2 regions of the Actinoplanes subglobosus genome follow, and region 2 is predicted to be linked to the other one. Evidence: predicted binding sites of a transcription regulator. Region 2 holds the regulator's gene; the other holds the start of a gene.
What was found. Region 2 encodes HrcA, which represses chaperone genes, less so after heat shock. Its sites were predicted from a motif close to GGTTNGCACNCTCNNNNNGAGNGTGCNAACC; they were not measured.
Positions count from the first base shown of each region.

Region 1: ACFO0C_RS20730 (FmdB family zinc ribbon protein) is a predicted target of HrcA. The motif match lies at 7,373-7,403, and genes of this name have one in related genera.

Region 1 is NZ_JBHSBL010000017.1:586,845-601,568, forward strand. Features, by position in the region: gene ACFO0C_RS20685 (PH domain-containing protein) at 1-471, shown strand, start outside; gene ACFO0C_RS20690 (PHP domain-containing protein) at 513-1,367, shown strand; gene ACFO0C_RS20695 (MarC family protein) at 1,450-2,067, shown strand; gene ACFO0C_RS20700 (RecB family exonuclease) at 2,163-2,987, shown strand; gene ACFO0C_RS20705 (Fur family transcriptional regulator) at 3,154-3,588, opposite strand; gene ACFO0C_RS20710 (DUF2231 domain-containing protein) at 3,833-4,312, shown strand; gene ACFO0C_RS20715 (translation initiation factor 2) at 4,529-4,855, opposite strand; gene ACFO0C_RS20720 (hypothetical protein) at 4,920-5,099, shown strand; gene ACFO0C_RS20725 (hypothetical protein) at 5,332-5,835, opposite strand; gene ACFO0C_RS20730 (FmdB family zinc ribbon protein) at 6,998-7,351, opposite strand; partial or broken gene ACFO0C_RS20735 (5-formyltetrahydrofolate cyclo-ligase) at 7,485-7,787, opposite strand; gene ACFO0C_RS20740 (hypothetical protein) at 7,835-8,074, shown strand; gene ACFO0C_RS20745 (GGDEF domain-containing protein) at 8,445-10,424, shown strand; gene ACFO0C_RS20750 (UTP--glucose-1-phosphate uridylyltransferase) at 10,466-11,374, shown strand; gene ACFO0C_RS20755 (molybdopterin molybdotransferase MoeA) at 11,371-12,684, shown strand; gene ACFO0C_RS20760 (GNAT family N-acetyltransferase) at 12,685-13,323, shown strand; gene sepX (divisome protein SepX/GlpR) at 13,442-14,191, shown strand; tRNA gene ACFO0C_RS20770 (tRNA-Ala) at 14,400-14,473, shown strand; gene ACFO0C_RS20775 (helix-turn-helix domain-containing protein) at 14,540-14,724, opposite strand, start outside.
Region 2 is NZ_JBHSBL010000035.1:80,517-95,240, forward strand. Features, by position in the region: gene dnaJ (molecular chaperone DnaJ) at 63-1,199, opposite strand; gene hrcA (heat-inducible transcriptional repressor HrcA) at 1,234-2,256, opposite strand; gene ACFO0C_RS46220 (DUF4870 domain-containing protein) at 2,388-2,810, shown strand; gene hemW (radical SAM family heme chaperone HemW) at 2,817-4,016, opposite strand; gene ACFO0C_RS46230 (enoyl-CoA hydratase-related protein) at 4,048-4,812, shown strand; gene ACFO0C_RS46235 (hypothetical protein) at 4,897-5,763, shown strand; gene ACFO0C_RS46240 (diguanylate cyclase) at 5,877-7,628, shown strand; gene ACFO0C_RS46245 (GlsB/YeaQ/YmgE family stress response membrane protein) at 7,909-8,190, opposite strand; gene lepA (translation elongation factor 4) at 8,273-10,153, opposite strand; gene ACFO0C_RS46255 (MOSC domain-containing protein) at 10,242-11,183, opposite strand; gene ACFO0C_RS46260 (DUF4240 domain-containing protein) at 11,661-12,194, opposite strand; gene ACFO0C_RS46265 (phosphotransferase family protein) at 12,248-13,252, shown strand; gene rpsT (30S ribosomal protein S20) at 13,417-13,683, shown strand; gene ACFO0C_RS46275 (hypothetical protein) at 14,284-14,724, opposite strand, start outside.

The DNA.
Region 1 (14,724 bases), on a different contig from region 2:
CACTGGATCCACCTGGCCAAGCCGATCGGCATCGGTGCCGCCGCGACGCTCCTCCTCGGCTATCTCGCCGGCTTCCTGACCAAGCAGAACATCAACGGTCTCGTCACCGTCGCCGTGCTGATCTGGCTCGGCGTGATCAGCTGGGTGGCCTGGGAGGTCTTCGACTGGTATTTCGACCGGTTCATCCTGACCAACAAGCGGGTGATGGTGGTCAACGGGATCATCACCCGCAAGGTGGCGATGATGCCCCTCCTGCGGGTGACCGACATGAAATACGAGCAGTCCGCCCTCGGCCGCATGCTCAGCTACGGCACCTTCGTCCTCGAGTCGGCCGGCCAGGATCAGGCGTTGCGCGAGGTCAAGCACCTGCCCAACCCCAACGAGCTGTATCTGCGCGTGGTCGAGGAGATGTACGAGCCGCAGGCCGTCGAGGCCCGGCTCGGCAAGGACGACGAGGGAGACGACGCCTGACCTGGGCGCCGCCCGGTGCGGCGCCCAGCGGTAGCGTGACGGTGATGACCGGAATCGACCTGCACTGTCACTCGACCGCCAGCGACGGCACGCTCACCCCGGCCGACCTGGTCCGTGCCGGGGCGGCCGCCGGGCTGGACGTCATGGCGATCACCGACCACGACACCACCGGCGGCTGGGCCGAGGCCGCGGCGGCCCGGCCCGACGGCCTCGCGCTGGTCCGTGGCGCTGAGCTGTCCTGTCGCTGGCACGGTGCCGAGCCGGGCATCCCGCTGCACCTGCTGGCCTACCTGTTCGACCCGGCCGAGCCGGTGCTCGCGGCCGAGCTGGCCAGATTGCGTCTCGACCGGGAGCAGCGCGGCGAGCGGATCGTCGACAAGCTGCGGGCCGACGGCGTGCCGATCACCTGGGACGAGGTGCGGGGATATGCGGCCGGTGGCTCGGTGGGGCGGCCGCACATCGCACAGGCACTGATCCGGGCCGGCCTGGTCGCAACCACTAACGAGGCCTTCGAGTCCGCGTGGTTGGGGGCCCGTTACTTCGTACCAAAGTCGGATCTTGATGTTTTTGATGCGGTCCGTGCGGTGCGGGAGGCCGGTGGCGTCGCGGTCTTCGCCCATCCGCGGGCGACCAAACGCGGCCGGGTGGTGCCCGACGAGCTGATCGTCGCCCTGGCCGAGGCCGGCCTCTTCGGCCTGGAGGCCGACCACGAGGACCATTCACCCGCCGAGCGGGCCCAGGTCAGGGCGTTGGCGGAGCGGCTCGGGCTCGCGGTCACCGGATCGTCCGATTTCCACGGTACGCACAAGACCGTCCAGCTCGGCGCATTCCGGACCGACCCCGAGATGTACGAGAAGATCGTCGCCGCCGCGGCCGGAGCACCGGTCCTGGGGTGAGTTCGTGGGGCTCCGTTCCCGGCCGGGGTGACGCTCGCCGCACCCGACTGCGCCGGAGAGGGACGGCCCATAGCCTGCACGGGTGAATGTCAAGCTGTTCGGCGAGTTCTTCGTGACGCTTCTGGTGATCGTCGACCCGCCCGGCATGGTCCCGGTCTTCCTCGGCCTCACCGGATCCATGCCGGCGAAGGCGCGGAACAGGGCCGCCACCCAGGCCGTGCTGCTCGCCCTCGGCGTCATCGTCGGGTTCGCCGTCGCCGGGCAGACCCTGCTCGACTACCTGCACGTCCAGCTCCCCGCTCTCCAGGCGGCCGGCGGTCTGCTGCTCGTCCTGGTGGCGTTGCAGCTGCTCACCGGCAAGACCGACGAGCCCGCCGAACAGGGTGGCACCAGCAATGTCGCCCTCGTCCCGATCGGCACTCCGCTGCTGGCCGGGCCGGGCGCGATCGTCGCCACCATGCTGTACGTGCAGCGTGCCGAGAGCGCCGACGAATACCTGGTCCTGGCGGCCGCGATCCTGGCCGTGATGGCCTGCGTGTGGCTCGTGCTGCGGTTCTCCGGTGTCATCGTGCGGCTGCTCCGGCCGGCCGGCATCGAGGTGCTCACCCGGATCGCGGGCCTGCTGCTGGCGGCCATCGCGGTCCAGCTCATCGCCGACGCGATCAACGCTTTCGTGAAGTCGTACGCCGCTCTGCCCTGACGGAAGGTGTCGGGGGGTGCTGGCAGGATGGGAACGTGCCCCCCACTCGACGTGCCACCAAGCCTGTCGTCCCCGAGCAGCTCGGTTTCGCCGGCATGCCCGAGAAACTGTTCGTCTGCACACCGAGCAAGCTCGGGGCCTACGCCGACTGCCCACGGCGGTATCGGTATTCGTATGTCGATCGGCCCAGCCCGCCCAAGGGCCCACCCTGGGCGCACAACTCGCTCGGTGCCAGCGTGCACAACGCCCTGAAGGACTGGTACATGGTGCCGGCCGAGCGGCGCGGCACCGAGTCGCTGCCCACCCTGCTCAAGGCCACCTGGGTGCGTGAGGGTTACCGCGACGTCGACCAGGAGCGGGCCACCTACCAGAGGGCGCTGGACTGGCTGGAGAGCTACGTCGCCACCCTCGACCCGGAGGACGAGCCGCTCGGCGTCGAGCGTGTCGTCGCGGCCAAGACCGGCATCCTCGCGCTCAACGGGCGGGCCGACCGGATCGACACCAGGGTCGGGCCGTCCGGGCCGGAAGCGGTCATCGTCGACTACAAGACCGGCAGGTCCGGGTCGTCACCCGACGACGCGCGCGGCTCCCAGGCGCTGGCGCTCTACGCGTTCGCCGCCGAGCGGATGTTCCGGCGACCATGCCGCCGGGTCGAGCTGCACCATCTGCCCACCGGGACGGTCGTGTCGCACGAGCACACCGAGGAGTCGCTGGCCCGGCAGGTGCGGCGGGCCGAGGAGACGGCCCAGGACATCATGGCCGCGGAGAAGGCGGTGGCCGGCGGTGCCGATCCCGATGCGGAGTTCCCGGTCAATCCCGGGTCGCTCTGCGGGTGGTGCGATTTCCGCAAGGTGTGCCCGGCGGGGGCGTCGGCGCCGGTCAAGGAGTCGTGGACGGCGGTGGAGCACCTGACCGCCTGAGCCCGCGTTCTTCGGTCCTTCGCCGCTTTGCCTTCGCGCCGGGTGTTCGTTTTCGGCCGGTGATCGGTCTGCGGCCGGGGATCGGTCCTCGGGCGGGATCGGTTCAGCGTGCGGCCTCCTCCGGTCTGAACAGGCCGGCAGGCACACCAGCCCGCCACGCTCCGGTTCAGGAGGTGCGGTCGGCGCTACGGCGGGCGCGGCAGGCCGGACACAGACCCCAGAAGGTGATCTCGGCCTCGTCCAGCTCGAAACCGTGCAGATCGGACGGCATCAGGCAGGGGCGCTCACCCACCGCGCAGTCGACGTCGGCGATCGCCCCGCAGCCACGGCACACGATGTGATGATGATTGTCGCCGGCCCGGGCCTCGTACCGTGCGGGACTGCCGGCCGGCTCGATCCGCCGGGCCAGCCCCGCCCTCGACAACGCGCCGAGCACGTCATAGATCGCCTGCGTCGACACCGAGTCGAGACGACCCCGCACCCGGTGGGCGATCTCGTCGACCTCCAGGTGCCCGCCCCCGGTCAGGACATCGAGGACGGCCAGGCGCGGCCGGGTGACTCGCAACCCGTGCTCACGCAGCAGTTCCTCACCGGTCGACATCCGTCCATGACAACACGCCCGACCGGATTCACCAACCCGGATGGTGATCACATTCGTACCGCAGCCGCAGGTAGCCGCTGTTCACCACCGGGTTTCCGGGCATCGGCCGGGCGCGGTCCGAGCATCTGGGGACGCGTTTCGATCACGACTTGGCCGTCGGGGGATGTTTGCGCAGTCAGAGAACTCCTAAGCTGACCTTCACCCGGATCGCCACCGCCCGGAGCACCGCCGGGATCGAGGAGGAATGGTGTTAGACCAGGTCAACGGATTGCCGGTACACGTACTCGTGCTCCATGCCGCAGTCATCTTCGTGCCCCTGCTGGCTCTCGGCGCGATCGTCTACGGTTTCGCCGCGCCCTTGCGCCCCCGGATCGGCTGGGCCGTCGCGCTCCTCGCCGTCGTCGCACCGGTCGCCGCCCTGATCACGAAGCTCTCCGGCACCGAGTTCTACAACCGTCTGCTCAGCGAGGAGCGCGTCTCCCCACCGGGCAAGGTGATCCTCGACGGGCACATGTCCAACGGCACCACCACGTTCTGGCTGACCCTCGCCCTGGGCGTACTCAGCCTGATCCTGGTCGTCCTCACCACCCGCAACCCCCGCGCCCTGCCGAAGATCGCCGACCTGGCGTTCGCCGTTGTCCTGCTGGTCCTGGGCGGCCTGAGCGCCTACTACCTCTACCTGACCGGGGACTCGGGAGCGACCGCCGTGTGGGGCACTTACTGACCCTCCACCGGACGTGGCTGCCGGCGCGCTTCCTTTCAGGGACGCACTCATGCGGGCCGGCATGCTTCCGTCCGGGGATGCCATGCGGCCGGGGTTCGCACCCACCTGGGGCTGGCACGAACCCGAGCCTTGCACGAACACCCGGTGGACGAACTGGCGTAGCCGGGCAGCACGCGCTCTGAGCCTGCTCCTGAAGTCTCTCCATCGAGCAGGTCTCTAGAAGACGAGACGTGCGCAGAGCAGGCAGACGACGATGACGGCGATCGCACCGGCGACCAGGCCGATGCCGTAGGTGACGGTCCGTGCCGAGCCCTCGGCGTCGTCGAGTGCCTCGAAGTCCTGCGGAGGAAGCCGCCGCGGCGACGGTGGGTGCGCGATAGTCGGTGGACGCCAGTCAGCCGGAGGGGGATCGGCCTTTGGCGGCCCCTGATAGTCGGCAGGCCGCGCCGGGGGGACCGGATCGGGCCGGCCGAGCGGCTCGGCGGACGGATCGGGCCGCTGCCAGTACGCGTCGTCGTCCGGGACGCTGGTGGGGGAGCTCACGTTCACCGACGGTACAACCGGAGGGGGACGACGACCGCGCCGCTGTCGGCATACGCTCATAGTCGTGGACATCCTGGACGACCCTGAGCGTGACAACGACGCCGAGCGCGAGGTCGATTTCGAGTCCGAAGAGGCTCCGGTCCTGCCCGAGCAGACCCGTGACGACACCGAACGAGGCTGGGGCGAGCGGTCCTCCTCCAACGACGACCGCCTGCTGGAGGACCGCCCGCCACACTGGGGCTGACCTTTCGTCACGCTGGGCTGACCCGCGCTCACGGTTCCATCGTCGGCAAAAGGCCGACTCGGCTTGCTGTTTCGTGTCGCTGCCGTAGTGCTGGCTGACCCGCGTGATCGGGTTCGCGTCGATCATCGACGGGCTGCCTCCGAGGAGTCTGGGGCAGGCCCAGCGCCGCGTCGGGGCCGTGGCTTCGTTGCCGGACGACCCCGACGGGCCTCTCTGGGGAGCCGCCGACGGGTCAGCCTGGGCGGATCACTATGGCGAAGCCACGACCCGAGGCGGTGACGGCCTGCCTGGCGGCGTCCGGGTCGAGAGCCAGGAGCAGACCACCGGTCACCGGGTCGTCAGCACCGGTGACGTCCAGGACCAGGGCCGCGCTCGCCACCGGGGTGGTCCGGTCGCGGTCGCCGTCCAGTCGGAGCAGGTCGACCCGGTTGCCCGGGCGGACCACGGACAGCGCGGTCGGGTCGGCCAGCCGCACCGGTACGCCGACACTTCCCGGTGGGATCGGTCGTGCAGTGCCGGACGGTGCCGACGAGGCCGTGGAACGATCCGACGACCCGGACGGCTGCGGTGTGGAATCAGTCGGTACGCAGCCGGTCGGCTCGATCCAGAGGACCGCTGCGGCTGTGGTCAACAGCACGGCGACCGAGACCAGGCGGAGCAGTGCGCCACGGCTCGGCCGGCGCCAGCGGACCGGGTCGAGACGCTCGTCCGGCGGTGCCGGTCCCTTGCGGGGCATAAGACCTCCAGGTTTCGTCGCCTACCGTGCTGGACCGCTCCCGACCGAGACGTCCGGACTGTCCGGCCCCGACTGGCGTCGCCACGTCCGAACTTTCCGGACGTCCGGCCCCGACTGGCGTCGCCACGTCCGGCCTTCCGGACCCGGCTGGCGTCGCCATGTCCGGCCTTCCGGACCCGGCTGGCGTCGCCACGTCCGGGCTCTCCGGAGAACCGGCAGGTGCAGGTGCCGCCATGTCCGGAGCTTCCGGATCCGGCAGGCGCCGGCACCTCTGGACCCTTGGTCCCGGTGGGTGCCAGGAGGTCTGGACCCTTGTCCCGGTGGGTGCCGGCACCTCTGGGCCCTTGGGCCCGGCAGGCGCTGGCACGTCTGGACACTGCCGGGCTCGGCCAATGTCGCCATGACGTGCCTTGCCAGTGCCCGAGAACGGCCGCCACCCGGGTTGGCGCGAGCCGTGGGACCGGGGACCTGGAGCGAGGGCTGCCGGGGTCGTCGACGACTGATTCAAGCCGCGGATGGGACGACGCCCGGGACCGTCGGCGGGCGTCTCGGCCGCCGGGGAGACGGTCGTTCGGCTTCGGCGGAATGGCTGTGTCAGAAACGCCCGCCGACGGCTGCGATCGACGTTAGGTGGGTTCCGAGGCGTAGCGCGGAGAGCCTGTGGACAACCCGGCGTTGTGGATAACCTGCCGCCGCCCTGTGGATCTTGCTAGGGCCGAAGGGGGTGGGCAGAGACCGAGGCGACTGACTCCGGAAAGGGACGAGGCTGAGGCGTTGCGGACGGACGGTATGGGGCCGAGGTGTGACGGCTGGGCGTGGGGAGGTGGCCGTGGGGAGGTGGCCGCTGGCGGCCGGGGAGCGGAAGGGTGGCCGTGGGGAGGTGGCCCCTGGCGGCTGGGGCGTGTGAGGTGGCGCGGCGGCTGGGGTGTTGGGGAAGTCACCGTGGGGAGGTGGCCGCCGGGGGCCCGGGAGTGGGGAGGTGGCCGCCGGGGGCGGGGAGTGGGGAGGTGGCTGCAGGAGGCTGGGAGTGGGGAGGTGGCCGCTGGCGGTCGGGCCCGTTTGAGCCGTGCGCGTCGGCTGGTGCGGGGGAACTGCGGTGGGAACGAAAATGCGCCGAGCCGGGGACCGGCTCGGCGCACATGCGATCAGGAAGGAGGCTGACTCAGGGAGTCGCGGCCGCCTTGGTGCTGCCGCCGCCCGACGACGTCGAGGTGCTGGTCGTGGAAGAGCTGGTCGTCGACGGCGCCGACGTGGTCGAGGTCGAGGTCGACGGCGTGTCCGCCTTCTTCGGGGTGGCGTCGGCCGAGCCGGTCGTCGACTTCTCCGCGCTCACGCTGCCCGAGCGGGAGTCGTTGCGGTAGAAGCCCGAACCCTTGAAGACGATACCGACCGAGTTGAACACCTTGCGGAGCTTGCCCTGGCAGTTCGGGCACTCGGTGAGCGCCGGGTCGGAGAAGGACTGCACTGCTTCAAGCTGCTCACCGCACTCGGTGCAGGAGTACTGGTAGGTAGGCACGGCTCCTCCGGATCAATCGGCTGCTGGCACTCGCCAACTCCGAGTGCCAATGTTGCGGCATCGGAGGTCAATTCGTCCACTCGGCGCCCGGCCTGAGGGAGAACCAGACGGTGGGCGATGTCACAGCCGGGGATCACCGGGGAGGGCGGAGGGCGAAGCCGCCGGTCGGCGTGATCACCGCGTGCACCCGGCGGTCGTGGGGCTCGGCCGGTACGGAACCGACGTCCTCCCCGTCGTGCAGGAGCGCCACGATCAGCGGCCCCGGCTCCGGCAAGCGTGCCATCACCCGGTCGTAGGAGCCTCCGCCCCGGCCCATCCGGATGCCGTCGAGCCCGACCGCGAGTGCGGGCACCAGCAGCAGATCGACCGAGCGGACCGCGTCCACGCCGAGTCGCGGCCCGTCCGGCTCACGAAGTCCGCGGGGTCCGGCGACGAGTCCAGACAGAGCGGCAGGCGAAGGGAAAGGCGAAGGTGGGGGCGGGGGTGACGGTGGGAGAGAGGGCGATGCAGAAGGCCAAGGCGGAGGCGAGGGGGGCACCGGGGAAGGGGGCGAGGAAAGCGAAGAGGAGGGAGGGGAGGCCGGAGAGGGCCACGGCGAGGAAGGCGAAGAGGAGGGAGGGGAGGCCGGAGAGGGCCACGGCGAGGAAGGCGAGGGCGAAGGAGGGGGCGGTGAAGGCGAGAGGGCGGGGGGTGAGGGGGCGGGCGCGTACAGCGACCAGGTGAGGTCGTTGTCGGGGAGTAGGACCGGTAGCAGGAGGTGGCCGCCCGGCGGGAGTGCGTCCAGCAGGCGGTCCGGGAGGTCGGGGCCGCCGGGTTCGGAGCCGACCGGGACGTAGGCCGCGATCGAACGGGCGCCGGTACGCCGTACCAGCGCGAGGGTTTGATCTTGAATTTTTGCGGCCGCGGCCGAGCGCTCGATGACCGAAAGCGATCGACGCGCGGTGAGCAGTTGTGTGCGGAGAGAGATCTTGATTTGGTGTGATTTTTCCGCGTCAGGGGTTAAATCCGACATGCAACACCCCCTTTTGAAAACCGGCAAACGGTGCACACTATGTCAGCATCGCTCCAAAGAGGGCCAGTCCCGGGAGGATGTGTGACACTACGTGGCCGGCTGACCAGCGCATTTCTGGTCGTCGTGCTCGGTCCGGTCCTGCTCGGGTCGATCTTCGTCGCCTTGACCGTCGGCGCGGTCAGCCGGGAGCGGACCACCGAACGCCTCGACCACGCGGCCAGCACCGTCAGCATGGCGGTCGGCGCCATCTGCCGCCAGCTGCAAGCCTCTGCCGACGCGGTCGCCGTGGTCCCGGCCGGTGACCGGAAGGCGGTCGCCGATCAGCTGGTCGCCCGGGGACTGGCCACTGAGATCAACGTGACCGATCCCGATCAGCCGAACCTCGGGCGCGCCGCGACGACCGGTGACCCGGTCGCTAACGGCCGACAGGACTGTGCCAATCCCGCGACGGGTGTGAAAGACCAGGTCACGGCGTTGGCCGCGGCCGCGTACAGCCGAGAGGTCACGGTGATCGCCGCCCAGCAGGTGGACGCCGCATTGCTGGACCGGCTCGGAACGGCCGCCGGTGTCGCCGTCGCGATCGGCGCGGGCCCACCGCCGGCCGCCGGGACCGCGGGCCGGGAGCTGTCCGCCGAACCGGGCCGCCCGTTGCCGCTCACCCTGACCGTCCCGGCCGGCGAACCGCGCGCCCGCTACCTGATCCTGCTGCTGATCGTGCTGGTCACGGCGGTTGTCGCGGTTCTCGCCGCCCGCTGGCTGGCCCGGTCGACCACCCGCCCGCTCGGTGATCTGGCCTGGGCCGCGGACCGGGTGGCCAACGGCGACCTGGACACCCGCGTGCCGATCCCGCGCCCGGACGAGCTGGGCCGGCTGGCCGGCACCTTCAACCGGATGACGCGGGAGCTGCAGTCCTACGTGCAGGCGCTGACCGCCAGCCGGGACCAGCTGCGGCGGCATCTGGCGATTCTCGGCGACACCCTGTCCAGCACCCACGACCTGGACCGCATCCTGCCGGTGATCCTGCGGACCGCGATGACCGCGACCGGTGCCCGGGCCGGGCTGATCCTGCTCACCGACCCCACCGACGGGCGGCTCGCGGCCCGCTGCGGCGCCGGCCTGACCGGGGCGTGGGACCTGTCGCCGGCCGAGTTGTCGCAGCGGCGCCTGTCGCCGGGGCGCGGGCTGCTCGGCCGGGTCGCGGCGACCGGGATGCCGCTGCGGGGCACCGCCGGCCGGGCCCCGGACGAGCCGGCCTGTGATTCGTATCTCGCCGTGCCGATCTGTGCGCCGCCGGACGAGGACAGCGGACCGGAACCGGCGGTGCTCGGTGTGCTGGCGCTGTACGACCGGCTCGGCGGACCGGTGTTCGAGGACGCCGACCTGCGGACACTGCGCACCTTCGCCGGGCAGGCCGGGGTGGCCGTGCACAACGTCCGGGTCCACGAGGAGGCACAACGTCTCTCTTTGACTGATCCGCTGACCGGACTCTGGAACTACCGTTATCTCCGCGAGGTGCTGCGCCGCGAGGTGGAGCGGGCGAGCCGGTTCGGCCGGATGCTCACCGTCCTGGTCCTCGACCTGGACCACTTCAAGGAGGTGAACGACACGTACGGGCACACGGCGGGCGATCAGGTGCTGGGCGAGTTCGCGCGGCGGATCCGGATCGGGCTCCGTGAGGTCGACGTGGCGTTCCGTCAGGGCGGGGAGGAGTTCGTGGTGCTGCTGCCGGAGACGGACGCGTACGGCGGGGTGATAGTCGCCGAGCGGCTGGGCGCCGCGGTGCGCGACTGGCCGGTTCCGGTCGATCCGCGCCGTCCCGGCCTCGACGACCGGATCCCGATCAGTGTCTCGATCGGCATCGCGGTCTTCCCGGAGCACGGCGCGACCGCCCAGGAGGTCCTCGACGCGGCCGACGAGGCGCTGTACGCGGCGAAGAACGCGGGCCGGGACACCTACCGCCTCGCGGAAAGGGTTTCCCCGGCCGGTGCGGAGGGGCATCTGGACGCCGCGACCGCCACCACTGGTGGGCCGCACCCGCCGCGACACGGCCGTGGCCGATAGTCTCGCGGCATGTCCGGAACCAGCGAAGGTGAAGTGACTGAATGACGACGAAGCGCGCCGTCAAGGCGGTGATCCCGGCGGCGGGACTCGCGACCCGCTTCCTGCCGGCCACCAAGGCCGTGCCCAAGGAGTTGCTGCCGGTGGTGGACCGGCCGGTCCTGCAGTACATCGTCGAGGAGGCCGCGGCCGCCGGCATCACCGACGTGCTGCTGGTGACCGGGCGCGGCAAGACCGCCATGGTCGATCACTTCGACCGTCGCCCCGACGTGGAGGCGCGGCTCGCGGAGAAGGGCGACCAGGAGCGGCTCGCCGCGGTACGCCGTTCGAGCGAACTCGCCGACATCTACACCGTCCGCCAGGGTGAGCCGCTCGGGCTGGGCCACGCGGTCGGTACCGCGGCCTCGCACGTCGGCGACAACCCGTTCGCGGTGCTGCTCGGCGACGAGTTCGTCGAGGAGGACAAGCCGCTGCTCCCGGCGATGCTCGATCTCCAGGCGAAGACCGGCGGCATCGTGCTGGCGTTCATGGAGGTCGCACCGCACGAGACGTCCCGCTACGGGATCGCCTCGGTCAAGGCGACCGACGACCCGGACGTCGTCGAGGTGACCGGTCTGGTGGAGAAGCCGTCGCCGGAGGAGGCGCCGAGCAACCTGGCGGTGCTCGGCCGCTACGTGCTGCCCGGCTCGATCTTCGACGTCATCGCCGACACCAAGCCCGGCAACGGCGGCGAGATCCAGCTGACCGACGCGATGGCGACGATGCTCGCCGACGGCGTCCCGGTGCACGGCATCGTCTACCGCGGCCACCGCTACGACACCGGTATGCCGCTCGGCTACCTCCAGGCCGTCGTCCAGCTCGCCGTCCAGCGCGAGGACCTGGGCGAGGAGTTCCGGGCCTGGCTCACCGAGTTCGTCGGCGACCCGAAGTTCATCGGCGGCCCGAAGGGATGACCGCCACGGCCGATCGCGAGGCGGCCGCTTCCAACGAGCTGATGCCTCTCGCCGAGTACCTGGGCAGCGTGCTGCGCAGGCTCCGGGCGCTGCCTCCGCTCGACCTCGACCTCACCCAGGCGCACGGGAACGTGCTGGCGGCCGACGTGGTCGCCCCGCACCCGTTCCCGGCGTTCGACCAGGCCGCGATCGACGGGTACGCGGCCCGATGGGAAGACCTGGCCGGCGCCGGGCGCATCGGGTCGCACCCGTCGTTCGGGCAGTTCGAGAACACCGCCCGGACCGTCCGGCTGAACGTGGTAGGCGACATGGGCGCCGCACACTGGCGGCCGGTCCGGCTCACCCCGGGCACCTGCTTCTCGGTGGCGGCCGGTGCGCCGCTGCCGATCGGCGCCGACGTCGTCGTGCCGGTCCACTGGACCGACCAGGGCATGGCCGCCGTGGAGATCCTGCACGCCCCGAAACGCGGCTCCGGGGTCCGGCGGGCCGGCGAGGAGGTCGCCGTCGGGCAGCTCCTCGCCGCCGCCGGCTCCTACGTCACCCCGCCCACCGTGGCGCTGTTCGCCGCCGCCGGCATCGGGCACCTCATGGTCCGGCCCAGCCCGCGGGTGGTCGTCGTGGCCACCGGGGACGAGCTCGTCGACGTGGGCCGGCCCAGCCAGCCCGGCCAGGTCGTCGACGCCAACTCGCACGCCCTCACGGCTGCGGCGGTGGAGGCGGGCGCGCTGGCGTACCGGATCGGCATCTGCGACGACGACCCGGAGGGCCTGCGCGGCCTCCTGGAGGACCAGACGCTGCGCGCCGACCTGATCATCACGACCGGCGGTACCGGCACCGGACCCGGTGACATGCTGCGCCGGGTGCTGTCCCGGCCCGGCCCCGGCCGCGGCACCGTCGAGTTCACCGACGTCGCCCTCTGCCCCGGCACCTCGCTCGGCTTCGGCACGGTCGGCGGCGAGGAGGTGCCCGTGGTGTGCCTGCCCGGCGAGCCCGGTGCGGCGCTCATCGGGTTCGAGGTGCTGGCCCGGCCGGTGATCCAGATGCTCGCCGGGGCGGAACCGGTCTTCCGCCCCGGGATCAAGGCACACCTGCTGGAGACGGTCTCGTCGCCCGGCGGGCTGCGCGAGTTCCGGCCCGCCTACGTCGCGGAACGGCGCGGTGGTGGTTACACGGTGCAGCCGCTCGCCGGTGGGCCGTACACTCTGTCCGGTTTGGCCGAGGCGAACGGCCTGCTGGTGCTCGGCGAACGGGTCACCACAGCGGCCGCCGGCTCGACCGTCGACGTCCTGCTGCTCGACCGGAGGCGATGAATGCTGGGGGCCACCACGCCCGGATGGCCCGCTGTGCTGGCGGACGGGGCTGTGCTGCTGCGGCCGTACAAGCGGGGTGACGCGCGGGCCTGGTCCGAGGTGCGGGTCGCCAACCAGGCCTGGCTGGCCCGCTGGGAGTCGACACCGCCCGGCCCGTGGGCGGACATGAACTCGCCACGCGCCTACGGCTACGTCTACCGCGACATGAAACGGGCCGCCCGCAACGGCGACAGCATGCCGTTCGCCGTCTGTCTCGTCGAGAACGGCCGGGAACGGCTGGTCGGCCACGTCAACCTGGGCAACATCGTGCGGCGGGCGTTCGCGTCGGCCTACGCCGGATACTGGGTCGACCACCGGGTCGCCGGCCGTGGTGTCATACCGACCGCGCTGGCGCTCGCCGTAGACCACGCGTTCGGCCCCGGCGGCCTGCACCGGATAGAGGTCAACATCCGGCCGGAGAACGGGCCGAGCCGTCGCGTCGTCGAGAAGCTGGGGTTCCGCGAGGAGGCGTACCACCAGCGCTACATGCATATCGACGGCGGTTGGCGTGATCACCTCGGCTACGCGATGACCAGTGAAGAGGTCGCCGCCGAGGGAGGCCTGCTGGCGCGCTGGCGCCGCGTCCGCACCACTTCATGATCGGCAACGTCGCAACGCTACCGGCGCGGCGCGCGAGATATCACGGCTACCGCCCGTAACCTCGCATTCGTCGTGTCATTCCACGTGTCATTCGTCGTGGCGGATCGGAGCGGTGACGGTGCCGACCTCGGTACTCCTCGCCGTCCTCGCCGCGGCAGGCCTGCTCGCTCTCGCCCCGGCGCTGGTCCGCCGGTACGACGCCACCGAGCGCCTCGCCGCGGAACGGGCGTCGTCGACGGCGCGGGTGCTCCAGCGCCGGCGTCGTCTCCGCACCGTGCCCGGACGCCGACCGATCAACCCCGCCCGCCAGGTCACGGTTACGGTCCCCGCCCCAACGAGTGATCCGCGTCCCCCGGAGCGGCGCCTCCGCCTGGTCACCGGCAAACGCGCACCCCGGCGTGTGCCACGACGGCGCGGCACACCCGCGGTCGTCCGCCGCCGTCGCGTCTTCGCCGCGCTCGTCCTCCTCAACGCGATCGAGCTGGTCGGCGTGGTCGCGGTCGGTCCCGGCTTCTGGATCAGCTTCGCGGTCACCGGCAGTCTGCTCGGCGTGTACCTCGTACACCTGCGCAACCGTGCCATCGCCGACCGCCGCCGCCGTCGCATCCAGGCCCGCGAGGCGGCCTGGCTCGCTGCCCGCCAGGCCGAGGTCCGCCGCGAACAGGCCCGCCGCGCCGCCGCCCGCCGCGAAGCCCAGCGCCGCCTGGCCGCCCAGCGCGAAGCGGTCCGGAGAGCGGCCATGGGACTCGACCGCGAACCGTCCGACCTGCCCGTCGCCGCCAGCGGCGGCTCGGTCTCCTACCGGCGGCGAGGCGGTCTGCGCGGTCGTCCCTACGAGGCGGGTGGGCGTCATCACAACGCTTCTTAAGACCTTGCTCCGGTACGGCCAGCCAGCCTTTCGCCGAACCACCCCGTCCCGGAGCTCCCGGTGCGACGCAGGCGGAGGGCGCGGCCCCAGGGCCACCGTCCGGGCTGTTGCCCTCCCGGACGTTCTTGGGAGGGGCGGTTCGCGGCCCGCAGTGATGACCTGTTAGCCTTTCATCGGTTCCAAGGTGACCCAGTCACCGGACGACCAAGGGGCTGTGGCGCAGTCTGGTAGCGCACCTCGTTCGCATCGAGGGGGTCTGGGGTTCAAATCCCCACAGCTCCACCCTATAACTCCAGGTAAACGGGCTGATCGCTGATCCTAGCGACCAGCCCGTTGATCGTTTGACCGTCATTTGACCGTGGCGGAAATCACCGGCACGCCGAGAAGTTCGAGGATCGCCGGGACCGGTACGAGGTAGCTCCGGCCCACCCGGATGATCCGTACGGGGAAGTCGCCCTCCTGAGCCAAGGCGTAGGCCTTGCTGCGGCCGATGCCGAGGATGGACGCTGCCGTCTCGATGTCGGTGGTGAGGC
Region 2 (14,724 bases):
CTGGGCCGTCAGCGAGACACTGACCGACCCGGAGCCGAGCAACTGGGCGTACCAGAAAAGGGTCAGTGGCCGTTGAAAGCGTCCCGCATCCGGCTGAAGAAGCCGCCCTGCTTGCTCAGCTCGGCGACGTCCTCCCCGCGGGTCTTGGCGAACTCGCGGAGCATCCGCTCCTGGTCGGCGGTGAGCTTGGTCGGCGTCTTGACGTCGAGGTGCACGAAGAGCTCGCCGCGGCCCTGGCCCCGCAGGTGCGGAACGCCCTTGCCGCGGATGCGCAGTGTGCTGGCCGGCTGGGTGCCCGGCTTGACCTCGATGTTCTCCTCGCCGTCGAGGGTCTTGATGGTCATCCTGGTGCCGAGGGCGGCCGCCGTCATCGGCAGGGTGACGCGGCAGTGCAGGTCGTCGCCCTTGCGGGAGTAGACGTCGTGCGGCCGCTCGTGGATCTCCACGTAGAGGTCGCCGGCGGTGCCGCCGCCGGGGCCGACCTCGCCCTGCTGGGCCAGGCGGATCCGCATGCCGTCCTCGACACCCGCCGGGATCTTGACGGTGAGCGAGCGGCGTGTCCTTATCCGGCCGTCACCGGCGCAGGTCGGACAGGGGCTGGGAATGACCGTGCCGTGACCCTGGCAGTTCTGGCAGGGGCGGGACGAGACGACCTGGCCGAGGAAGGTGCGCTGCACCGACTGGACCTCACCGCGGCCGGAGCAGACCTCGCACGTCGACAGGTGGGTGCCGGGCGCGGTGCCGGCGCCCGAGCACTGGGTGCAGAGCACCGCGGTGTCGACGGTGATCGGTGCCTCCACGCCGAAGGCGGTCTCGACGAGGTCGAGCTCCAGCCGGAGGATCGCGTCGGCGCCGGGACGCGTGCGCGGGCGCGGGCCACGGGAGCCACCGCCCGCGGCCGTGCCGAAGAACGCGTCCATGATGTCCTGGAAGCCGACGAACGGGCCGGCGCCACCGGCTCCACCGGGCATGCCCCCGCCCGGCGCGAGCGGGTCGCCACCGAGGTCGACGACCTGGCGCTTCTGCTCGTCGGAGAGCACCTCGTACGCCGCGTTGATCTCTTTGAACTTGTCGTGCGCCTCGGGATCCGGGTTGACGTCCGGGTGGTACTGCCGAGCGAGTTTGCGGTAGGCGCGCTTGATCTCGTCGTCGGTTGCCTCCCGGCTCACACCGAGAATTCCGTAATAGTCCTTGGCCACGGGGTTTGGAGTCCTCAATGTCTGCGCGAATCCGTCAATTCTGTGCCAACAGGTCGCCAACGTAGCGTGCCACTGCACGAACGGTAGCGATAGTGCCGGGGTAGTCCATCCGGGTGGGGCCCAGCACGCCGAGCCCCCCAACGATCGTGGTACCCGGTCCGTAACCGCTGCTCACCACGGACGCCGACCGCAGGTTGTCGATCTGGTTCTCGTCGCCGATCAGGACCCGGGTGGTCCGGGGCTCCAGATCGCCTATGAGCTTCAGAAGGATGACCTCCTCCTCGAGTGCTTCGAGGACGGGCCGCAGTGTGCCCTGGAAGTCCAGCACACCCCCGCGTGTCAAGTTGGCCGTACCGGCCAGCGCGAGGCGCTCCTCACTCCGCTCGACCAGAGTCTCCAGAAGAACCGACGCCAAGCATGTCATCGCGGCGCGCCGCTCGACAGCGCACTCCTCCACGAGTTTCTGCACGAGGGGCGGGGTGTCTGCGAGCCGCTGACCGGCCAGCTTCTCGTTGACCCGCAGCCGCAGCTCCCACACCTCGCCGTCGGCCAGCGGGCCGGGCATCTCCACGAGGCGCTGCTCGACCCGGCCGGTGTCGGTGATCATCACCAGCATCAGGCGGGTGGTGGAGATCGGCACCAGCTCCAGATGGCGCACGGCGGAGCGGGACAGGCTCGGATATTGCACGACGGCGACCTGGCGGGTGAGCTGCGCGAGGAGCCGGACGGTGCGGTGCACCACGTCGTCGAGGTCGACGGCACCCACCATGAAACGCTCGATGGCGCGGCGCTCGGCCGGGCTCAACGGCTTTATCTTGGTGAGCCGGTCGACGAAGAGCCGGTAACCGGCGTCGGTGGGCACCCGGCCGGCACTGGTGTGCGGCTGCCGGATGTAGCCCTCCTCCTCCAGCACGGCCATGTCGTTGCGGACGGTGGCCGGGGAGACACCGAGCTTGTGCCGGTCGACCAGAGCCTTGCTGCCCACCGGCTCCTGTGTCTCGACGTAGTCCTCGACGATCGCCCGGAGCACCTCGAGCTTGCGGTCATCCAGACTCATATGACCCCTCCCCCGTTTGGCACTCCCGCTAATAGAGTGCCAGTCTACGTCGCGGGCGGTCACAACGCGATGATCGAAAGTACGGCGGACCGCCTTCAACCGGTTGTTCCCGGGGTCCTAGCGTGTCAGACATGACAGAGCCCCCCTACTCCGGCGGGTATCCTCCGCCCCCTCCGCCCGACCAGCCCTACGGCTACGGCTACCAGCAGGACCCGCTACAGGACCGGATGTGGATCCTGGTGACGCACTTCGGGGGCGCGGCCGGCGCCCTCTTCGGTGCCGGCATGCTCGGCTGGGTCGCGCCGCTGGTCGCGCTCGTGGTCCGCGGCAACCAGTCCCCGGTGGTCCGCTCCGAGGCCGTCAAGGGCCTCAACTTCCACCTGCTCTGGGGCATCATCGCCCTGGTCGGCAGTGTGCTGACCTGCATCGGCATCGGCGTGCTGATCCTCGGCGCGGCCACACTGATCGCCACGGTCGTCGGTGTCATCGCCGGTGTCAAGGCAGCCAACGGCGAGCCCTTCAACTACCCGATGAGCGCCCGTTTCCTCAGGTAGGGGCCCTCACAGCACGTCACGGACGACCGCGTCGGCCAGCAGCCGGCCCCGCAGGGTGAGCACGAGCCGCCCCTGCTCGTAGGCGCCGGGCTCGAGCAGCCCGCCGGCCAGCGCCCGCGCGGTCCCCGTGGCGTCGAGGCCGTCCAGCGGCAGGCCGTCCCGCAGCCGGACCCGGAGCATGACGTCCTCCATGTGCCGATCCGCGCCGGTCAGCAACTCCCGGGCGTGTCCGGGTGATTCCCCGGCGGTGAGGCGTTTCGCGTACGCCGACGGGTGTTTGACGTTCCACCAGCGCACCCCGCCGACGTGGCTGTGCGCGCCCGGCCCGAGGCCCCACCAGTCGGCGCCGGTCCAATACAGCAGGTTGTGCCGGCACTCGCCGCCCGGCCTGGCCCAGTTGGACACCTCGTACCACCCGAAGCCGGCCTCGCTCAGCGCCGCCTCGGCCGCCAGGTAGCGGTCGGCCGCCACATCGTCGGACGGGTACGGCAACTCGCCCCGCCGCATCCGCCCGGCCATCCGGGTCCCGTCCTCGACGATCAGCGCGTACGCGCTCACGTGGTCGACGCCGGCCTCGACGACCGCCCGCAGCGACCTGTCGAAGTCGTCGGCGCTCTCCCCCGGCGTCCCGTAGATCAGATCCAGGTTGACGTGCTCGAAGCCGGCCTCGCGGGCCTCGATCGCAGCCTGCGGGGCACGGCCGGCGGTGTGCTTGCGGTCGAGCACCCGCAGCACCCCGGCGGCCGCCGACTGCATGCCGAGCGAGATCCGGGTGAAACCGGCGCCCCGGAGCCGCCGCAGGTAGGCCGGGTCCACCGACTCCGGGTTGGCCTCGGTGGTCACCTCGGCGCCCGGGGCCAGCCCCCACGTGCGGTCGATGCCCTCCAGGATCCGGCCCAGGTCGTCGGTGCTGAGCAGGGTGGGCGTGCCGCCGCCGACGAAGACGGTGCCGACCGGGCCGGGCTCGATCACCCGGGCCGCGAGGGCGAGCTCGGCCAGGACGGTCTCCGCATACTCCTCGCGGCTCGCGCCACCGCCCAGCTCACTGGCCGTGTAGGTGTTGAAGTCGCAGTACCCGCAGCGGCTGGCGCAGAACGGGACGTGCACGTAGACGGCGAAACCGTTCTTCCCCACCTCACGGGTGGCTTCGTCGGGGAGGGACCCGTCGGAGGGTACGGGTTCACCATCGGGGAGTGCGCCGGCCATCCGTCAAGTGTGCACGTCTTACAGTTCCGGGATGGATCTGGTCCGTACCGTCACCGCCGCCGGCGTGACCACGATGACAATCGACAACCCCGCCAGCCGCAACGCGCTCTCCACCGCGCTGCTCGGGCAGCTGCTGGACGCGCTCGCCGCGTCGGCCGCCGACCCGGAAAGCCGTGTGGTGGTTCTCACCCACGAGGGCCCGGTCTTCTCCTCCGGCGTCGACCTGAAGGAGACGGCAGCGGCCGGTCCCGGTGACCGGCTGCCCGCCGAGATGCTCGCCGACGTGCTGGCCGTGCTCTGGGAGTTCGGGAAGCCGGTGATCGCACGGATCGCCGGGCCGGCCCGGGCCGGTGGCCTCGGCCTGATCGGCGCGGCCGACATCGCGGTCTGCACCCGCTCGGCCACCTTCGCCTTCACCGAGGTCCGGCTCGGCGTGATCCCCGCGGTGATCAGCTCGACGGTGCTGCCGCGCCTGTCGCCCCGGGCCGCCGCCGATCTCTATCTGACCGGTGACGTCTTCGACGGCACGCGGGCGGCCGAGATCGGCCTGGTCACCGCGGCCGTCGCCGAGGACGATCTGGACGACGCGGTGCGGCGTTACTGCTCCTCCCTCATCCGGGGCGGTCCGCTCGCGCTCGCCGGCACCAAACAACTTCTGCGGCGTACGCGCGCCGACTCGATCCGGGCCGACCTGGCCGATCTCGCGCACCGTTCGGCCGGTTACTTCAAGTCGGCCGAGGGGCGGGAGGGTGTGGCCGCCGTCCGCGAGAAACGCGACCCGAGCTGGATCCGCTGATCGCCCCGGTCGGGTGCCCCGGAGCACAGTGACGCCGGGTCCCGAGCGGTCGTTGTCTAGGCTTGGCGTCCGGCGTCAGAGGAGGTGCAGGTGCGCGCGAAGCCGATCGTGGGCGTTGTCGCCGTGCTGAGCCTCGCCGTCGTGGCCGGTGTGGTCGTCCTGATCAACAACCTCGCCGGCACGATCAAGCTGCCCGTTCTCGGTCCCGAGTGCACGGTCCGCGCCGACGGCCAGGTCACCCTCGACACCGCGCAGATGGCCAACGCGGCGACCATCGCCGCCGTCGGTGTCCGGCGCAACATGCCCGAGCAGGCGATCGTCGTCGCGCTCGCCACCGCCTTCCAGGAGTCGAAACTGGAGAATCTGGACAGTGGCGACCGCGACTCGGTCGGCCTGTTCCAGCAGCGGCCCAGCCAGGGGTGGGGCACGGTCGAGGAGATCAAGGACCCGCGCTATTCGGCCGGCAAGTTCTACGCGGCCCTCAAGAAGGTCAAGGGCTGGGAGAAGATGCGGGTCACCGATGCCGCCCAGAAGGTGCAGCGGTCGGCGTACCCGGAGGCCTACGAGAAGTGGGCCGACGAGTCGAAGGTGCTGGCCGCCGCACTGACCGGCCGGGCCACCGGTGCCGTCGAGTGCGTCGTGCCGGACATCCCGGCGGTGCGCGGCGCGGAGGCGGCGGCCGCGCTGCTGAGCAGCCTCCAGCTCGACTGGGGCAAGAAACTGACCGGTCAGGCCCGCAGCGCCGAGGTCGCCGGCCTCACCGTCGAGGTGGCCGATGCGAGTGTCGGCTGGCGGTTCGCGCACTGGCTGGTCTCGCACGCCTCAGCCACCGGCCTCGAACGGGTACGTTTCGGCGACCTGGAGTGGCACGCCCCGGAGGGAAAGTGGCAGCCGGTAACCAACGGCGACGGGAACGCTCAGGCCCAGGTCGTAGCGGAGGTCTTTCATTGAGAAACAGCCGGAAGTATCGGTGACTACCCGTAATGTCTCGCTTTCCCGATAGCGGTTGCGCTGCGTATACATCCACATGGACAGTCAGCAACCTCCCTGGTACTAAGTAGGTCGTGCTGAGGGCGATCGAGTGGATCCTGCTGGGAGCGGGCAGCGCCGGCGCCATCCTGTGGGGGGTGCACCGGCACCGTCCGACCCGTCGCGCCCCGTGGCTGCTCCTGGCCGGGGCGGTCGCGACTCTGGCGGCCGGGGACGTCTGGTTCGCCTACCACCGGATGGCACTGGCCGACACCGCCTACCTCGTGATGTTCGCTCTCGTGGCGCTGAGCCTGCTCCAGTTCACCCGGGGCGGCTCGCTGCTCGTCGACCGGGCCCGGCTCATCGATCTGGTTGCGTTCGCGTGCTCCGCGATGCTCGTGGTCTGGGTGTTCGTGATCAGCGTCGACAGCCGGTTCCGGACCGTGTCTCCGGCCGACGTGATCGGCGATCTGCTGCTGGTCGGCGTCGCCGTGCGCCTGGTGGCCGCCGACCGCCGCAACGTCGCCGCCATCCTGCTGGTCGGCGGTTCGGCCGGGATGCTGGCGGGGGACGTCCTCTACCCGCTCACCGGCGGGAGCCGGGCCGCCGAGTCCGCCTACGTGCTGCTCTACCTGGCGTGGGGGCTGTCCGCGCTGCACCCGTCGATGGTCCGGCTCACCGAGCCGCGCACGGCCCGGATGTCGCCGTGGCGGTTCCGCGACACCATCCTGCTCGCGCTCTCCGCGGCCACCCCGCCGTGCGTGCTGATCGTCGAGGCCCTCTCCGGGCCGGTCCGCAACGGGGTGGTGATCGCGGTGACCGGGGCGATCACGCTCATGCTCACGATCACGCGGCTCGGGGATGCCGTACACCAGCACAGCCTCGCCCTGACCCGGGAGCGCGGCCTGCGGGCCGCGAACACCGCGCTGGTCGCCGCGGCCGACGTACCCGCCGTCGAGGAGGCGGTCGAGGCCGCTGTCGCCCGCCTGCTGCCGGCTGGAGCGGTCCATCGTGTGATCCTCGCCACCGACGACGGCCGACTCGCCCGGCTGGGCCTGCCCCTGGCACCCCCCGACACCGCGACGCCCGGCCGGATCCCCCGCCCAACGCCCGCTGAGGCCGGAACACCCAGCCGGATCCCCCGTCCCACCCCTGCTGAAGCCGGGACACCCAGCCGGATCTCCCGCCCCGCGTCCGCCGAGGCCGGGACGCACAGCTGGTGGATCAACGACCGCACGCTGGTCTGCCCGCTCCGGCTGGAACCGCTGGCCGTGGCCCGGCCCAGCGGCGGCGCCCTGATCATCACCGCCCGGCGGGACGCCCTGGTGGCGGGGCGCGACGCGCTCGAGGTGCTGGCCGGCGAGACCGCGCTGGCGCTCGACCGGATCACCCTCGTCGAAGCAGTCGGCCGCCGCGACAGCGATCTCTACCTTCGGGCCGTCACCGGCAACACAGCGGAGATCATGGCGGTCGTCGACTCCGACCACCGGATCCGCTACGCGAGTCCGGGTCTGCGACGTCTGACCGGTGGCGGCGACCTGCCGCCACTCACCGTCTTCGACGATCTGGTTCATGCCGACGACCGGGCAGCGGTACGGGACGCGCTGCACGCCGAGGGCGACGGAACGGTGTACTGCGCCCTGCACCGGACGGACGGCACCCAGGTCCTCGTCGCCATGGCGTACCGGGATCTGCGCCACGACCGCCTCGTCCAGGGCCTGGTGGTGACATTGCGGCCGGTCGGCACCAGCAACGACGTCACCGACCCGGCGCCGCACCACGAGCATCAGGGTGAACTGCCGGCGTGGGTCAACCGGCGCAGCGCCCGCGACAAGTTCCGCTACTGATCGCGACGCACCCCGGCCGGCTCTTTCCCTCGCCAGTCCCGAAGGGTCGCTTCGGTCCCGCCGGTCGCTTCCGTCCCGCTCGTTGCTTCGGTCCCGCTCTTTGCTTCGGTCCCGCTCACTGCTTCGGTCCCGCTAAGTTGCTTCGGTCCCACCCTTTGCTTCGGTCCCGCTCACTGCTTCGGTCCCGCTAGTCGCTTCCGTCGCGTTCACTGCGGCCGGAAACGCGAGAAGCCGGCCCCGCCGTTGGGGTCGGCTTCTCGCGTATGGGTCAGACCGCGCGTCAGCGGGTCAGGCGGCGACGGCCACTGGTGCCGGCGACCAGGGCGACACCGATGGCGGCCAGGACGACCTGGAAGAAGAACTCGATCCAGTCGAAACCGCGGGTGTCCGCAACGCCGAGCGCACGAGCCAGCACGGTGCCCAGCAGAGCGGCGACAACACCGACGACCATGGTCAGCCAGATCGGGATGTTCTGCTTGCCCGGCACCACGAGCCGGCCGAGCGCACCGATGATCAGACCGACGATCAGGGCGACGATGATGCCGGTAAGCGTGAGTTCCATCAGGGTCCTCCTCGGGGGTGGAGCTTGTTGGTTGCGTCCGTCGAGCCCCTGTGTTCCCGACCCCCCGAGGAATCAAACCGCCCTATTTTTTGGCTGTCCCCTTGGTGTCAGCGGTGTCCGAGGTGGAGAGCGCGGCGATGAAGGCCTCCTGCGGCACCTCCACGCGACCCACCATCTTCATCCGCTTCTTGCCTTCCTTCTGCTTCTCCAGCAGCTTCCGCTTCCGGCTGATGTCACCGCCGTAGCACTTCGCGAGCACGTCCTTGCGGATGGCGCGAATCGTCTCGCGAGCGATGATCCGGCTGCCGATGGCCGCCTGGATCGGCACCTCGAACTGCTGACGCGGGATGAGTTTCTGCAGCTTGGCGGCGATCGTCGTGCCATAGGTGTACGCCTTGTCCTTGTGCACGATCGCACTGAAGGCGTCGACCGGCTCGCCGTGCAGCAGGATGTCCACCTTGACCAGGTCGGCCACCTGCTCGCCGGAGGGCTCGTAGTCGAGTGACGCGTACCCCTTGGTCTTGCTCTTGAGCTGGTCGAAGAAGTCGAAGATGATCTCCGCGAGCGGCAGTGTGTAGCGCAGCTCCACCCGTTCGGACGACAGGTACTCCATGCCGAGCAGGCTGCCCCGGCGGCTCTGGCACAGCTCCATGACGGCGCCGACGTACTCGTTGGGGACGAGGACCGTCGCCCGTACCACCGGCTCGTGGATCTCGGCGATCTTGCCGGACGGGAACTCGCTCGGGTTGGTGACCACCGAGTCCTTCCCGTCCTCGGTGAAGACCTGATAGACCACGTTGGGGGCGGTGGAGATCAGGTCGAGGTTGAACTCGCGCTCCAGCCGCTCGCCGATGATCTCCAGGTGCAGCAGGCCCAGGTAGCCGACGCGGAACCCGAAACCGAGCGCCGCCGACGTCTCCGGCTCGTAGGTGAGCGCCGCGTCGTTCAGCTTCAGCTTGTCGAGGGCGTCACGCAGCGCCGGATAGTCCGAGCCGTCGATCGGGTAGAGACCCGAGTAGACCATCGGCTTCGGGTCCTTGTAGCCGCCGAGCGCCTCCTTGGCCGGCCGGTTGTTGCCGGTGACGGTGTCGCCGACCTTCGACTGACGGACGTCCTTCACCCCGGTGATCAGGTAACCGACCTCGCCGACACCGAGCGCCGTGGCCTTCTCCATCTCGGGCGAGACGACACCGATCTCCAGCAGCTCGTGCACCGCGCCGGTGGACATCATCTTGATCTTGTCGCGAGCCTCGATGCGACCGTCGATCACACGGACGTAGGTGACCACGCCGCGATAGACGTCATAGACCGAGTCGAAGATCATCGCGCGGGCCGGAGCCACCGCGTCACCGACCGGGGCCACGAACTGCCGGACGATCTCATCCAGCAGGTGATCCACACCGACGCCGGTCTTGCCGGACACCCGCAGCACGTCCGACGGCTCGCAGCCGATCAGTTTCGCGAGCTCCTCGGCATACTTCTCCGGCTGCGCGGCCGGCAAGTCGATCTTGTTGAGCACCGGGATGATGTGGAGGTCGTTCTCCATCGCCAGGTACAGGTTGGCGAGGGTCTGCGCCTCGATGCCCTGCGCGGCGTCGACGAGCAGGACCGCACCCTCACAGGCGGCCAGGCTCCGCGACACCTCGTAGGTGAAGTCGACGTGCCCCGGAGTGTCGATCATGTTGAGGACGACGGACTCGCCCTGTTTGTCACCCTCCCGCACCGTCCACGGCATGCGCACGGCCTGCGACTTGATGGTGATGCCGCGCTCGCGTTCGATGTCCATCCGGTCGAGGTACTGCGCGCGCATCTGGCGCGGGTCGACCACCCCGGTGATCTGCAGCATCCGGTCGGCCAGCGTCGACTTGCCGTGGTCGATGTGGGCGATGATGCAGAAGTTGCGGATGCGGCTGGGATCGGTCGATCCGATCACGTTCACGCCGGGGTCGAGCGGTCCAGGCACGGTCTTCCGTTCTTCTCGGGCTTGGCTGCGGACGCCGGCTCAACCGCCGGCGACCCCTATCGTCCCACGCCCGGAAGGGCAGGTCCGATCACACCCGTTCCAGCGGGACCCGCGAACCCGGCGGCAGCTCCACCACAACCGGATCCCCCGGGCGAATCACCCCACCACGCAGCACGACCGCCATCACACCGGCCTTGCGGATCACGTTCCCGGAACCGTCCTGCCCGAGAACCTCCTTGAGCAGCCCCTCCCGGAACCGGTTGATCTGCACACACGGATTACGCAGCCCCGCCAGCACGATCGCCGGCCGAGGATCCTCCCCGACATCCCGCCCGGCGGCAGCAGCCACAGCAGCCGCGGCCCTGGCCGTGGCCGCATCCAGCCGAGCCCCGCGAGCCGCCGCAAGCACCCCGTCGAGAGCCCCCACCCCTCGGAGAGCCCCGACCCCAGCCGGAGCACCACCGGCCACGCCGTCACCACCAGCCACGCCGTCACCGCCAGCCACGCCGTCACCGCCGGTCACGCCGCCACCGCCAGCCGCGCCGTCACCGCCAGCCGCGCCCTCACCGCCAGCCGCGCCCTCACCGCCAGCCGCGCCCTCACCGCCAGCCGCGCCCTCACCACCGGCCACGCGGTCACCACCGGCCACGCGGTCACCACCGGCCACGCGGTCACCGCCGGCCACGGCCTCACCACCAGCCACGCCGAAGCGCAGGATCGTGCCCGGCGGCAGCCTGAGAAGATCCAGACCGAGGGTTGTCACGTTCTCCCCGAGCCCACCCGCGGGCACGTCGTACCCCTTCGCCGCGACCTCGCCGAACAACTCGGCCTGAATGAGATGCACCTGCCGAAGATTCGGCTGGGTGGGATCCGCCGCTACCCGGCTGCGATGCCGCACATGCACCCCGGCATGCACATCACCCTCCACACCAAGCCCCGCCACCAGCACGATCGAGTCGCGATTGGGCTTGGTGAACGTGTAGGCATCATTCCGGCTGACCGCGACGACCGTCCCCGACTCATCACTCATGCCCCGAGTCTGACCATCACCGGCACTCGTCCTCGACCCGTTTCCCGCCAAACGAACGACACCCGCCCACCGCCCGTCCAAGCCGGCCGCCCACCGCCCGTCCAAGCCGGCCCAAGGAGGATCTCCAGCCGCGACGAACCGCGCCCAGCCACTCATCTCACGGCGCCGACCAACACGACCACCATGTTCGCGGCAAATGGCCCCGCGCAACCATCGGTTCCTCGGCCACAGGCCCCGCAGCCGGAACCTCGCGACCTCGCGACCACGGCCGCTCGGCGACCGACTTCGCGGGCGCCCGATCTTCACCCAACTCGGTGGCGCCTGGCATGGCTGGAGCAACATGGATGACGGGTGACGGAACCGAGGGCTCTGACCGGTCCGGCCACGGCCAGAAGGCCATCAACCCGGCCACGGCCAGAAGGCGATCAACCTGGCCACGGCCGGAAGGCGATCAGTCCGGCCGCGCCCGGAAGGCGATCAGTCCGGTGGCTCCAGGAAGAGCGCGGCCAGCCGGGGCAGGCGGCGGCGCATCTCGTCCTCGTTGTCGAAGTCCCACAGGTCGGCGACCTCGGGGCGGGTGCGTGGTCGGTCCTCGGAGGGCAGCGGCTTGCCTGTGGCCTCCTCGTAGGCGCGGGCGGCGATGCCGAGCACCTCCTCGGCCTCGAACACCGCTCCGGTGTCGGCTGCCTCCTTGATCACCACGACATTGGCCAGCACATCCGGCTTCTGAACGGCGGCGGCCACGGCTTTGCGGCCATGGGCGATCAGCCAGCCGCGGAAGGCGTCGAAGCCCGCCTCGTCGGCGCCGCTGTTGATCAGATAGGCCGCGGCCCAGAGATCCTCCGTCCCCGAGGCGACCATCACCTTGTCCAGGTGACGGCCCCACGCGACGATCTCCTCCGGATCGCGCGTGGCCAGGTCGGCGACGGCACGCTCGGCCACCTCGGCGGGCGAGGCCGGCCGGTCAGCGGTGGCGCGGTCGATGACCGCCCAGAAATCGTCGGTTCGCATGCCGCGATCCTGCCAGTGCGGTACGACATTTTCGCGAGCGGCAGGATGGAGTCATGCGGCCGATCACTCTGCCTGATGTTCCGTACGGCGCGACGGCCGTACGACCGGATTGGTCTGACCTGCCGGACAGCCTGCGGAAAGCGATCAGCCTGCGTCTCGGATCGCCGGTGTCCGCCGCGCGCAGCGCCGGTGGTGGGTTCACCCGGGCGTTCGCCGCGGTGATCGAGACCGAGGCCGGGACCAGTGTCTTCCTGAAGACTGCGCCCCTGAGTGACCCGGTGTCGGACTGGTACGCCCGGGAGGCCGCCTTCACCTCGGCCCTCCCACCGGAGGTGACAGCTGCCCGACCGCTCTGGACTATGACCGATTCTGATTGGTTCGTGCTGTGCCTGGAAGCGATCGACGGCCGGATCCCGGAGTTGCCCTGGTCACAGGAGAACCTGGACACGGCACTGCGGACCTGGTCGGCGGCGGCGACCGCGCTCGCCTACCCGTCGCCGCGGCTCCTGGAGATCGGCATGCCGGCGCTTCCGGAGATCCTCCGCGACGAGATGTCATGGTGGTCACTGATCGCCGCGCGCCGTGCGCCGATGCCCGAGCCGGCACTGTCGACGATCGCTCCGCAACGGCTCTCCGACCTGGCGAAACTCGAACGTGCGCTGCCCGCGCTGGCGGCCGGGGACGGAATGTGCCACGGCGATCTGCGGGTCGACAACGTGCTGATCGACACCGGCGGCCGGGCCTGGCTGTGTGACTGGACGTGGCCGTGTCTCGGGGCGCCCTGGTTCGACACGGTCACGCTGCTGGTCAGTGCGTACGCCAGTGGCCTGGACACCGACGCCGTGCTGAACGCCTGGGGCGCACCCGACGAGGGGGTCGACGGGGCGCTGGCGGCACTCGCCGGATATTGGCTGGTCCGAGCCGGGGACGGGCCGAGCAGTGCGTCGCCTCACAGTCGGCAGCATCAGCGGTTCAGTGGGGAGCAGGCCCTCGCCTGGCTCGCCGAGCGCCGTGGCTGGGGCGAGACCTCCGGCAGACGCCGCTGGTTCCGCCGCTGAAACCGGAGCCGTTTTGGCGGGCCGTTTGCCGTGCTGGTAATCTGTTTCTTCGCGTGTGGTGACACGCAGTTGTTTCCTGCACCGGCTTCGCCGGATCGAGACGGCCGCGCGGTGACCACTCGTTTGAGACCATTTTCCCGAACTAGTCAGGACAAGGCTGTCGCGTGGCGAACATCAAGTCCCAGATCAAGCGCAACCGGCAGAACGAGAAGGCCCGTCTGCGCAACAAGTCGGTCAAGTCTTCGCTGAAGACCGTGATCCGCAAGCTGCACGAGGCGAGCGACTCGGGCAACGTCGAGTCGGCCACCGCTCTGCTGCGTGACGCTTCGCGCCAGCTGGACAAGGCCGTCAGCAAGGGCGTCATTCACAAGAACCAGGCGGCCAACCGCAAGTCGGCCATCGCCAAGAAGATCGCCGCGCTGTCCGCCTGATCCCCTCGTTCTGGATCAGGTCACGGCCGCACTGATGCGGCTGATGACCCGTGCCCGCCTTTGAGGTGGGCCGGTTTGGACATACCCGGGCACCGTCGAACCTCAGGGTTCGCGACGGTGCCCGGTTTCGTTGCGGTCGTCGACTCGGTCCGCACGGCGCATGGTCGCGTTCAGTTCAGTCCTGAGGGCTCGACTCAGTCCTGAGGGCTCGACAAACAGCGATCTTTCACCTGCTGCCGGGCGTCACCAAACCGCTGGACTACCGCACTGCCGGAAATATTCCCTATGTCCTGTTTCATAGAAATAGGCGGCTTCATAGCATATAGGCATGTTGGTATTCGGATGTCGCATCGCGCGATGCCGAGTTACGTGGGACGCCGGCCCATGCGAGATGCGGGCCCATGCGGAATGCGGGCCGATGTGGATGCCGGCCCATACGGGATGCGGGCCGATGCGGATGCCGGCCCATGCGGGATGCCGGCCCATGCGGGATGCCGGCTTTGTCCGGGGAGAGCGACACGCCGGGACACCCTCAGCGCCGGGCACCGGCTCGCACAGAGATACCGAGCCATGTCATGCCCGACCCCGGAAACGATCCGACTACTCGTAGCGGCGGGAAGCCGCCCGACGTGCCATCTGCTGCCGCACGTCCAACTCGTCGGCCCATGCGCGGCGGACGGGCGCGTTGTTTCCCCGCGACTCCTCCGCCGGCTCCACGGCCGCGCGCACCTGGTGCTGCTGGCCCTCGTCTCCGGAGCGCCCGGACGAGGCGGACAGACCACGCGAATACGAACCGGGATAGCCGACGGCCGGCACCCCCGACATCCCGTCGAGTGAGGCGCCCGGCTCGTAGCCGAGGTCGGCCGGATCGGTCGAGACGATCGGCGCGTAGCCTCCCGTGAGCGGCATGCCGGCCGGCCTGAACCCACCGGTCACCGGCGCGGCAGCAGGTGTGAACCCGTCACCGGTCTGATATCCATCGGAGCCGGACCGGTAGGACCGCTCCGCGGAAGGCGACCCGAAGCCTCCACCCCGCGCACC